3 regions of the Streptomyces sp. NPDC101393 genome follow, and region 2 is predicted to be linked to each of the others. Evidence: riboswitches for the same ligand, from Rfam matches in the RefSeq annotation. Region 2 holds a riboswitch; each other region holds the start of a gene.
What was found. Region 2 has a riboswitch for thiamine pyrophosphate ahead of ACIRQ7_RS00380 (thiamine ABC transporter substrate binding subunit). Riboswitches for the same ligand answer to the same signal wherever they lie in the genome.
Positions count from the first base shown of each region.

Region 1: linked by a shared signal. The riboswitch ahead of thiO (glycine oxidase ThiO) and the one ahead of ACIRQ7_RS00380 (thiamine ABC transporter substrate binding subunit) in region 2 are both predicted to bind thiamine pyrophosphate.
Region 3: linked by a shared signal. The riboswitch ahead of thiC (phosphomethylpyrimidine synthase ThiC) and the one ahead of ACIRQ7_RS00380 (thiamine ABC transporter substrate binding subunit) in region 2 are both predicted to bind thiamine pyrophosphate.

Region 1 is NZ_JBIWNU010000004.1:510,859-514,094, reverse strand. It holds gene ACIRQ7_RS15755 (Rv2175c family DNA-binding protein) at 1-109, opposite strand, end outside; gene ACIRQ7_RS15750 (NAD(P)/FAD-dependent oxidoreductase) at 305-1,546, opposite strand; TPP riboswitch at 1,702-1,815, shown strand; gene thiO (glycine oxidase ThiO) at 1,812-3,047, shown strand; gene thiS (sulfur carrier protein ThiS) at 3,044-3,236, shown strand, end outside.
Region 2 is NZ_JBIWNU010000001.1:97,041-100,276, forward strand. It holds gene ACIRQ7_RS00375 (ABC transporter permease) at 1-641, opposite strand, end outside; gene ACIRQ7_RS00380 (thiamine ABC transporter substrate binding subunit) at 680-1,714, opposite strand; TPP riboswitch at 1,876-1,996, opposite strand; gene rlmN (23S rRNA (adenine(2503)-C(2))-methyltransferase RlmN) at 2,030-3,136, opposite strand.
Region 3 is NZ_JBIWNU010000005.1:291,510-294,745, reverse strand. It holds gene ACIRQ7_RS18205 (YibE/F family protein) at 1-949, opposite strand, end outside; TPP riboswitch at 1,021-1,176, shown strand; gene thiC (phosphomethylpyrimidine synthase ThiC) at 1,171-2,955, shown strand; gene ACIRQ7_RS18195 (hypothetical protein) at 3,073-3,236, opposite strand, start outside.

The DNA.
Region 1 (3,236 bases), on a different contig from region 2:
TGACCAGCTGCCGGACTCGCGTCACCGCGATGCCGAACTCTTCGGCGATGTCGGGGAGGGTGAGCCAGGCGGGGACGAGTCCATCGATGTTTGCGTCAATCTCGGTCACAGGACAAGCCTGCCACCTCGCACTGACAGCCGGTAGCCGGGCATCGCCATCCGATGCCGCAGGCACACCGGCGGGTGACACCGGATGGCCGCCCGGTGACCCCGGCGGCACACGCCGGCACACGCCGGCACACGTCGGCACGGACAGTGCAGGGAGCGGACAAAGCAGGCAGGGCGGGCAGCGCGGCGCACCCGCCTACCGGACCGCCGACTTCAGCGGCACCGAAGCGTCCGCCGCCCGCTCGCGGTCGAGGGTCACGCCGCGCTCGATGAGCTTGCGCCCCTGCGCCAGATCCCGGGGCCGCCCGACGGCCAGCAGCGCCACCAGCCGGCCGTCCCGCAGCCAGATCACCGTCCAGGCGGCGCTCCCGGGGTCGCCGCGCCAGACGATCTCGTCGGCGCCCGAGTGGTGGCCCGCGTACTGCACGAACCGGCCGAACTGCTCGGACCAGAAGTACGGGACCGGGTCGTAGACCAGCCCTTCGGCCGGGTCGCGGGTGATGTTCTCGGCGACGATCCGGGGGCCCTGGAGCGCGTTGTCCCAGTGGTGGACCAGCAGTCGGCGGCCGTAGCGGGTGGACGGGAAGGAGGCGCAGTCGCCGACCGCGTAGACGTCGGGCACGGAGGTGCGCAGCTGCTCGTCGGCGAGTACGGAGCCGTCCTCGATCGACAGTGCGACGCCCGAGCCGACCAGCCAGCCGGTGGCCGGGCGGGCGCCGATCCCGACGACCACGGCGTCGGCGGGCAGCGTCACACCGTCCGCGAGGGTCACCGTGCCCTCAGCCAGGGACGCGACCCCCACGCCGGTGCGCAGATCGGCGCCGGAGTCGGCGTACCAGTCGGTCATGTAGGCGGAGACCTCGGCGGGCAGCGCGCCGGCCAGCGGGCGGTCCGCGGCCTCGACGACGGTGACCGAGCAGCCCGCCTCGCGCGCGGCGGTGGCGAACTCCGCGCCGATCCAGCCGGCGCCGACCACGACGATCTCGTGGCGGGCGGCGAGCACCGGGCGCAGCCGTTCCGCGTCGTCGAGGGTGCGCAGCAGGTGGACGCCGGGCAGCTCCTCGCTGCCGGGCAGCAGGACCGGGTCGGCGCCGGTCGCCAGCACGGCGTAGTCGTACGGGACGGGGCCCTCGGCCGTCTCGATGACGTGGTCGTCCGGCCGCAGGGCGGTGACCGGGCGGCTGAGGTGCAGTTCGATGCCGAGGGAGGCGAAGTCGACGTCGAAGGTGGAGCCGTCGGCCTTGCCGAGCAGCACGGCCTTGGACAGCGGCGGCCGGTCGTAGGGCTGGTGGGGCTCGTCGCCGAGCAGCGTGATCGCACCGCGCCAGCCTTGTTCGCGCAGCGCGACCGCGGTCTGCACCCCCGCGATTCCCGCGCCGGCGATCACGACGCGTGGCGTGTGGTCAGGGGCCTGGGGAGACTTGCTCTGCTCGCTCACACGATCACTGTAGGACGGTGTGTCTCGCCGCTCGCAGCAGCGCGCAAGGAGATCTCTGACACAGCGTCATGGTCGCTCACCCGCGAGCGGCGCCCCCGGGGCGGCTCCGGGCGGTCCCTTACGGCACGTCGCGGGCCCGTATTAGGGTGAGGGATACACGCACTCGCGGGAGCCCGGACGCACCGGGCTGAGAGGGAGGCTGGCCGGCCTCCGACCGTACGAACCTGATCCGGGTCATGCCGGCGAAGGGAGGAGCTGGACGCCCATGCCTCCACCTGCCTCATCATCATCGTCATCGACATCTGCCACCGGGCAGCCCGATGTCCTCGTCATCGGGGGCGGCATCATCGGCCTGGTCACGGCGTGGCGGGCGGCCGGCCGAGGGCTGCGGGTCGCTCTGGCCGACCCCGCGCCCGGTGGCGGTGCCGCGCAGGTCGCGGCCGGCATGCTGGCCGCCGTCACCGAGCTCCACTACGGCGAGCAGACCCTGCTGGGCCTCAACCTCGCCTCCGCACGGCGCTATCCGCAGTTCACGGCGGAGCTGGAGGAGGCGTCCGGGCAGCGGATCGGCTACCGGCGGTGCGGCACCCTCGCCGTGGCGCTGGACGCCGACGACCGCGCCCATCTGCGCGAGCTGCACGCGCTGCAGACCCGCTCGGGCCTGGACTCGCAGTGGCTGACGGGGCGCGAGTGCCGCCGCCTGGAGCCGATGCTGGCCCCCGGGGTCCGCGGCGGGCTGCGGGTGGACGGCGACCACCAGGTCGACCCGCGGCGGCTGGCGGGCGCCCTGCTGATCGCCTGCGAGCGTGCCGGGGTGCTCTTCCACCGGGTCCGGGCGGAACGGCTGACGGTCGCCGGCGGCCGCGCCACCGGCGCCGGACTCTCCGACGGCACGCTGCTGTCGGCCGGTCAGGTCGTGCTCGCCGCCGGCAGCCACAGCGGGCAGCTGGCCGGGGTGCCCGAGGAGGTGCTGCCACCGGTGCGGCCGGTCAAGGGGCAGGTGCTGCGGCTGCGGATCCCCGAACCGCCCGCGGGCGGCCCGCCGTTCCTGTCGCGCACCGTACGCGCCGTGGTCCGCGGCACGCCCCTCTACCTGGTGCCGAGGGAGACCGGCGAGCTGGTCGTCGGCGCCACCAGTGAGGAGCTGGGCTGGGACGTCACCGTCACCGCCGGCGGGGTCTACGAACTGCTGCGGGACGCCCATGAGCTGGTCCCCGGCATCACCGAGCTGCCGCTGGTGGAGACCTGCGCCGGGCTGCGTCCCACCTCGCCGGACAACGCGCCGCTGCTCGGCCCGACCGCGCTCGCCGGTTTCCAGCTGGCCACCGGCCACTTCCGCAACGGGGTGCTGCTGACCCCGGTCACCGGCGACGCGATGGCCGAGGCGCTGACCTCGGGCCGCCTCCCGGAAGAGGCCCGCCCCTTCTCCCCCGCACGTTTCTCCCCCGTGACGTCCCCGGGGGCCGAACCCGTCCGTGTCCCAGAGGAGCAGCCCGTATGAGCGTCACCGGCGCCCCCGCCCTGTCCGTCTCCGTCAACGGCGAGAGCCGTGAGATCCCCGGCGGAATGACTCTCGACCGCCTCGTCGCGACGCTCTCCAAGGCGCCGGGCGGGGTGGCCGCGGCGGTCAACGAGACCGTCGTGCCACGCGCCCAGTGGCCCACCACCGCGCTCGGCGACGGCGACCGCG
Region 2 (3,236 bases):
GAGAAGGTCGGCCCGCCCAGGATCTGTACCACCCCGAAGGAGGTGAAGGTGAAGAGGAAGACCATCAGCGCGGCGGCGGCGACGGACGGGCCGAGCGCGGGCAGCGTCACCCGCCGCCAGGCAGCGAACCGTCCGGCGCCGAGCACCCGCGCCGCCTCTTCCTGGCGCGGGTCGAGCTGCCCCCAGAGCCCGCCGACGGTGCGGACGACGACCGCGTAGTTGAAGAAGACGTGCGCCAGCAGGATCGCCCACACCGAGGTGTCCAGCCGCAGGCCCCACAGGTCGTCGAGGAGCCCGCCGCGTCCGACCAGCGCCAGGAACGCCGATCCTACGACCACCGTCGGCAGCACGAACGGCACTGCCACCAGCGCCCGCAGCAGCCGCTTGCCGGGGAAGTCGAAGCGGGCGAAGACATACGCGCCGGGCAGCGCGATCAGCAGCGTCAGCCCGGTCGAGGCCGCCGCCTGCCAGACGGTGAACCACAGGACGTGGAGCACGTCCGGATCGCCGAGCACCTCGCCGATCCGGCCGAGCCGCCACTGCCCGCCGTCCTTCAGCCCCCGGCCGACGATCGCGACGACCGGGTAGGCGAAGAACAGCGCGAAGAAGGCGAGCGGCACAGCCATCAGGCCGAGCCGCACCGCCGTCGCCCGGGTGGGCTTCCCGCGCCGGGTGCGGGTTACTTCAGAACGAGCGAGGACCACTGCTTGATCCACTGTTCGCGGTTCTTGGTGATCGTCTCCGGTGCGAGCGTCTCCGGCTTGTCGATCGTCGTTCCGTACTTCGTGAACAGCGCCGGCACCTTGGCGTCCTTGCGGGCCGGGTTGACGTACATCTGCAGCGGCACGTCCTCCTGGAACTTCTTGCTCAGCAGGAAGTCCAGCAGCGCCTTGCCGCCCTTCTCATTGGGCGCGTCCTTGAGCAGGCCGCCGAATTCGATCTGCCGGAAGCAGGTGCCGGTGGCGATCCCGGTGGGCGCCTCCTTGGGTGCGGGCTTCGTGCCGAGCACCTCGGAGGGCGGGCTGGAGGCGTAACTGACCACCAGCGGCTTGTCGCCCTTGCCCTTGGCCGCCGCGGAGCCGGAGAACCGCTCGTTGTAAGCCTGCTCCCAGCCGTCGACCACCTCCACGCCGTTGGCCCTGAGCTTCTTCCAGTAGCCCTGCCAGCCTTCCGCACCGTATTTCGCGACGGTGGCGAGCTGGAAGGCGAGGCCCGGGGAGGAGGTCGCGGAGTTCTCCGTGACGAGCAGGTTCTTGTACGCGGGCTTGACGAGGTCGTCGAAGGTCTTCGGCGGCGCGATCTTGTGCTTGGCGAAGTAGGCGCGGTCGTAGTTGACGCAGGTGTCGCCGTAGTCGAGCGGCGTGACGCGGTGCTCGCCCTTGTCGAGCTGCAGTGCGGCCGGGACGCTGTCCAGCCCCTTGGCGCGGTAGGGGCTGAAGATCCCTTCCTTCAGGCCGCGGGAGAGCAAGGTGTTGTCGATACCGAAGAACACATCGCCCTGCGGGTTGCCCTTGGACAGGATCGCCTGGTTGACGGCCTTGCCGGCGTCGCCGCCGGGGAGCACCTTGAGCTGGTAGCCGCTCTCCTTCTCGAAGGCGGCGCGTACCGACTTCGAGACGCTGAACGAGTCATGGGTGACGAGCGTGACCGTCTTGGCGTCCGCGCCGTCCTTGCCGCCGGAGCCGCAGGCGGCGAGCGCGGTCATGCCCAGCATGGCGGCGAGCGCCGCGGCGGCCGGTCTACGGCCATGGATGGTGCGCGTGATGCTCACTGATTTCCTCCTGGCTGGCCAGGAAGAGACGCGGCCCCGCCCGGTGTCCGCGGGCGCGGCGTCAAACGACGTACCGCGAGCGGAGCGTGGGCGGGGCGCAACAGCATGAGTGACGACCGAACTTCCTACCCGGAATGACCCGGGCGAGGTTCAAGGGTCTGCGGCCGCCGGATGACTACGACGGTTCCGCACTCTCAGCGCTGTGGCGCTCCCCTGTCGGAATGTGCATTTGTTCGATCAGACGATACCAGCGGGCGGTCAGCGTTCCGAGGCCGCGAGCTGCCCGCAGGCGCCGTCGATCTCCTGGCCCCGGGTGTCACGGACGGTCACCGGCACGCCGTGCGCCTCGATGGCCTTCACGAACGCCCGCTCGTCCTCGGGCCGCGAGGCGGTCCACTTCGAGCCGGGAGTCGGGTTCAGCGGGATCAGGTTCACATGGACCCGCTTGCCCTTCAGCAACCGTCCCATCAGGTCACCGCGCCACGCCTGGTCGTTGATGTCACGGATCAGGGCGTACTCGATGGAGATGCGGCGGCCGGACTTCTCGGCGTACTCCCACGCCGCGTCCAGCACCTCCCGCACCTTCCAGCGGGTGTTGACGGGCACCAGGGTGTCGCGCAGTTCGTCGTCCGGCGCGTGCAGCGACACCGCCAGCCGGCACTTGAAGCCCTCGTCGGCGAACCGCAGCATCGCGGGGACCAGGCCGACGGTGGAGACGGTGATGCCCCGCTGGGACAGCCCGAGGCCGTCCGGCTCGGGGTCGGTCAGCCGCCGGATGGCGCCGGTCACCCGGTTGTAGTTGGCGAGCGGCTCCCCCATCCCCATGAAGACGATGTTGGAGAGCCGCGCGGGCCCGCCGGGCACCTCGCCGTCGCGCAGCGCCCGCATCCCGTCGACGATCTGGTGCACGATCTCGGCGGTCGAGAGGTTACGGTCCAGGCCGGCCTGGCCGGTGGCGCAGAACGGGCAGTTCATCCCGCAGCCGGCCTGCGAGGAGATGCACATGGTGACCCGGTCCGGGTAACGCATCAGCACGGACTCGACGAGCGTCCCGTCGTGCATCTTCCACAGGGTCTTGCGGGTGGTGTCGTCATCGCACGAGATGTGCCGCACGACGTTCATCAGGTCCGGCAGCAGCTCCGCCGCCAGCTTTTCGCGCGCCGCAGCCGGGATGTCGGTCCACTGCGCCGGGTCGTGCGCGTAGCGGGCGAAGTAGTGCTGCGACAGCTGCTTGGCACGAAACGGCTTCTCACCGATCGCGGCCACCGCTTCGCGGCGCTCGACAGGGGTCAGATCGGCAAGGTGCCGCGGCGGCTTCTTGGCTCCGCGCGGCGCGACGAAAGTGAGTTCTCCGGGTGCAGGCATGGTGCGTCCAGTGTGGCAGATCGTCCACGGCCCCCCAGGCCACAGGCAGGTGGGCCCGGTCACCCCCGGTGGCCCTGTCCCTGGCGGCCCGCCTTGCACG
Region 3 (3,236 bases), on a different contig from region 2:
CGGTCTGGGTCACCGTCACATCGTCGAGCACACCCAGCGACCCGATGATGATCCCCGCCAGCAGCAGACCGCGGATCTCGATGTTCGGGAACAGCCCGTGCACCAACCCCGTCGTGTCATCCGTATTGCCGGTCAGCAGCGCCCAGCCGATGAACACTGAGCCGAGCAGCCCGATCAGCAGCAGCGAGGCGAGCGTGCCGAGCACCGCAACCGAGGTTCTGGCCGTCAGGCCGTGGCACATGTAGAGCGCGATCAGCATGATCGCGCTGCCGCCGACCACCGCCACCACCAGCGGATTCGAGCCCTGCAGGATAGCCGGGAGGATGAACAGCGTCAGCACCCCGAAGCTCGCCGCCAGCGCGACCAGCGCCAGCACCCCGCGCAGCCGGCCGACGAGCACGACGGCGAACGCGAAGATCGCGGCGAGCACCCACATCGGGAAGGTCCGGTCGACATCGCTGACCGAATACTGCAGATCCTTCGGCGCCTTGGGGGAGTAGGCGACCACCACTTCCTGGCCGGTCGTGTAGTGCCGCGTGGCCTCCGGCGTCACCACCGTCTGGAAGGTCCGGCCCGCGTTGTCGCCGGTCGTCACCTTGATCGTGACCTGCTCGCACTCCTTGCCCTTCGCCGCTCCCCCGGGCGGCGGCTGCCCCTGCGGCGAGGTCGGCTGCGGCTGCTGCTCGGCGTTGACGTCCGCGCAGTTCACCTCCTCGACCTTGACCACCCGGGCCCGCTCCGTGGGCTGGTCGAAGCCGACCCCGGACGGCTTGTGCGACGGTGCGCCACCCGGCCACAGCACGACCAGGCCGACCACCACGGCAGCCGCGAACGGGATCAGGACCGCCGCGATGACCTTGCGCAAATGACGGGAGACGGGCGCGGCCGGTGCATGGCCGTGCCCGTGCGAATGGCCATGGGAGTGCGTATGGGGCTCGGGGCTGCTCACCGCACGATCATCGCAAGAACTCCAGGGGCCCCCTGTTCACCGCGCCACATCGGCCGCTACCGTGGTGCCACCTTTGCAATCGCGGGAGCTCGGAGCACCGGGCTGAGAGGGCGCTGACCTTCGTCCCCACGGCGTTTCACGTGAAACGCCACGGACGGAAGCCGCTGCGTCGACCGCCGAACCTGTTACCGGGTAATGCCGGCGTAGGGAGTTGGGTCTTCATGACTCTGCAGGATGCACGCACGCCCGAAAACGGCGAGTCCGGCCAGGACGCCTCCGCCAAGGAGATCGGCTGGCACAAGGGCTACATCGGCGGATCGCGCCCCGATCTGCGGGTTCCGGTCCGGCGAGTGCACCTCACCAACGGCAAGGACGTGACGCTCTATGACACGTCAGGGCCATACACCGATCCTCATATCGACACCGACGTCCGCCGCGGCCTGGCGCCGCTGCGGGAGAACTGGATCATCGCCCGGGGCGACACCGAGGAGTACGCGGGCCGTCCACTGCGCCCGGAGGACGACGGGCTCAAGCACACCTCACCGCGCGGCGGCCTCAAGAACCTCGACGCGGTCTTCCCCGGCCGCCCCCGCCAGCCGCGCCGCGGCCGCAGCGGCGCGGCCGTCAGCCAGCTCGCGTACGCGCAGCGCGGCGAGATCACCGCGGAGATGGAGTACGTCGCCGTCCGCGAGAACGTCACGCCCGCGTTCGTACGCGACGAGATCGCGGCCGGGCGCGCGGTGCTGCCGGCCAACATCAACCACCCGGAGATCGAGCCGATGATCATCGGCAAGAACTTCCTGGTGAAGGTGAACGCCAACATCGGCAACTCCGCCGTCACCTCCTCCATCGAGGAGGAGGTGGACAAGATGACCTGGGCGACCAAGTGGGGCGCCGACACGGTCATGGATCTGTCCACCGGCCGCAACATCCACACCACCCGCGAGTGGGTGCTGCGCAACTCCCCCGTCCCCATCGGCACCGTCCCCCTCTACCAGGCTCTGGAGAAGGTCGACGGCAAGGCCGAGGAGCTGACCTGGGAGATCTACAAGGACACGGTCATCGAGCAGGCCGAACAGGGCGTCGACTACATGACGGTGCATGCCGGGGTGCTGCTCCGCTATGTCCCGCTCACCGCCCGCCGCAAGACCGGCATCGTCTCGCGCGGTGGCTCGATCATGGCGGCCTGGTGCCTCGCGCACCACCAAGAGTCCTTCCTCTACACGCACTTCGAAGAACTCAGCGAGATCCTGGCCTCGCACGACGTCACGTACTCGCTCGGCGACGGCCTTCGCCCCGGCTCCATCGCGGACGCCAACGACGAGGCGCAGTTCGCGGAGCTGCGGACCCTGGGCGAGCTGAACACCATCGCCAAGCGGCACGGCGTCCAGACCATGATCGAGGGCCCGGGGCACGTCCCGATGCACAAGATCAAGGAGAACATCGACCTCCAGCAGGAGATCTGCGAAGAGGCCCCGTTCTACACGCTCGGCCCGCTCACCACCGACATCGCGCCCGCCTACGACCACATCACCTCCGGTATCGGCGCCGCGATGATCGCTTGGTGGGGCACCGCGATGCTCTGCTACGTCACGCCCAAGGAACACCTGGGCCTGCCGGACCGTGACGACGTCAAGACCGGCGTCATCACGTACAAGATCGCGGCGCATGCGGCGGACCTCGCCAAGGGCCACCCCGGCGCCCAGGACTGGGACGACGCGCTCTCCGACGCCCGCTTCGAGTTCCGCTGGGAAGACCAGTTCAACCTGGCCCTCGACCCGGACACCGCCCGCTCCTTCCACGACCAGACCCTGCCGGCCGAGCCGGCGAAGACGGCCCACTTCTGCTCCATGTGCGGCCCGAAGTTCTGCTCGATGAAGATCTCCCAGGACATCCGTCGCGAACACGGCGGGGACCTGGCGATCGACGCGGAAGCGGGGATGGCCGAGAAGTCGAAGGAGTTCGCGGAGGCCGGAAACCGCGTCTATCTGCCGATCGCGGACTGACCCACCTGGAACGGCACTACGGCAGGAGCCGGCCCGAAGTCGCACCGTGTGCGTGCGACTTCGGGCCGCTCTGCTCTTCCGCGGGCCTCGGCTCCGGCCCCGCCGGTGTTGAGCCCGCTACTCCCGTCCGGCCTCCGGGCCCCCGTAGTCCGGGCTGGTGAAGTCCGGGCTGGAGTAGCGGGGGCGGGAGGTGTGGGAGCCGTGGTCGGGGCTGGTGAAGTCGGGGCGGGAGTAGCCGAGGGTGGGAATGCGGCTGTCGGAGTCGGAGGTGTGGCGGGGGA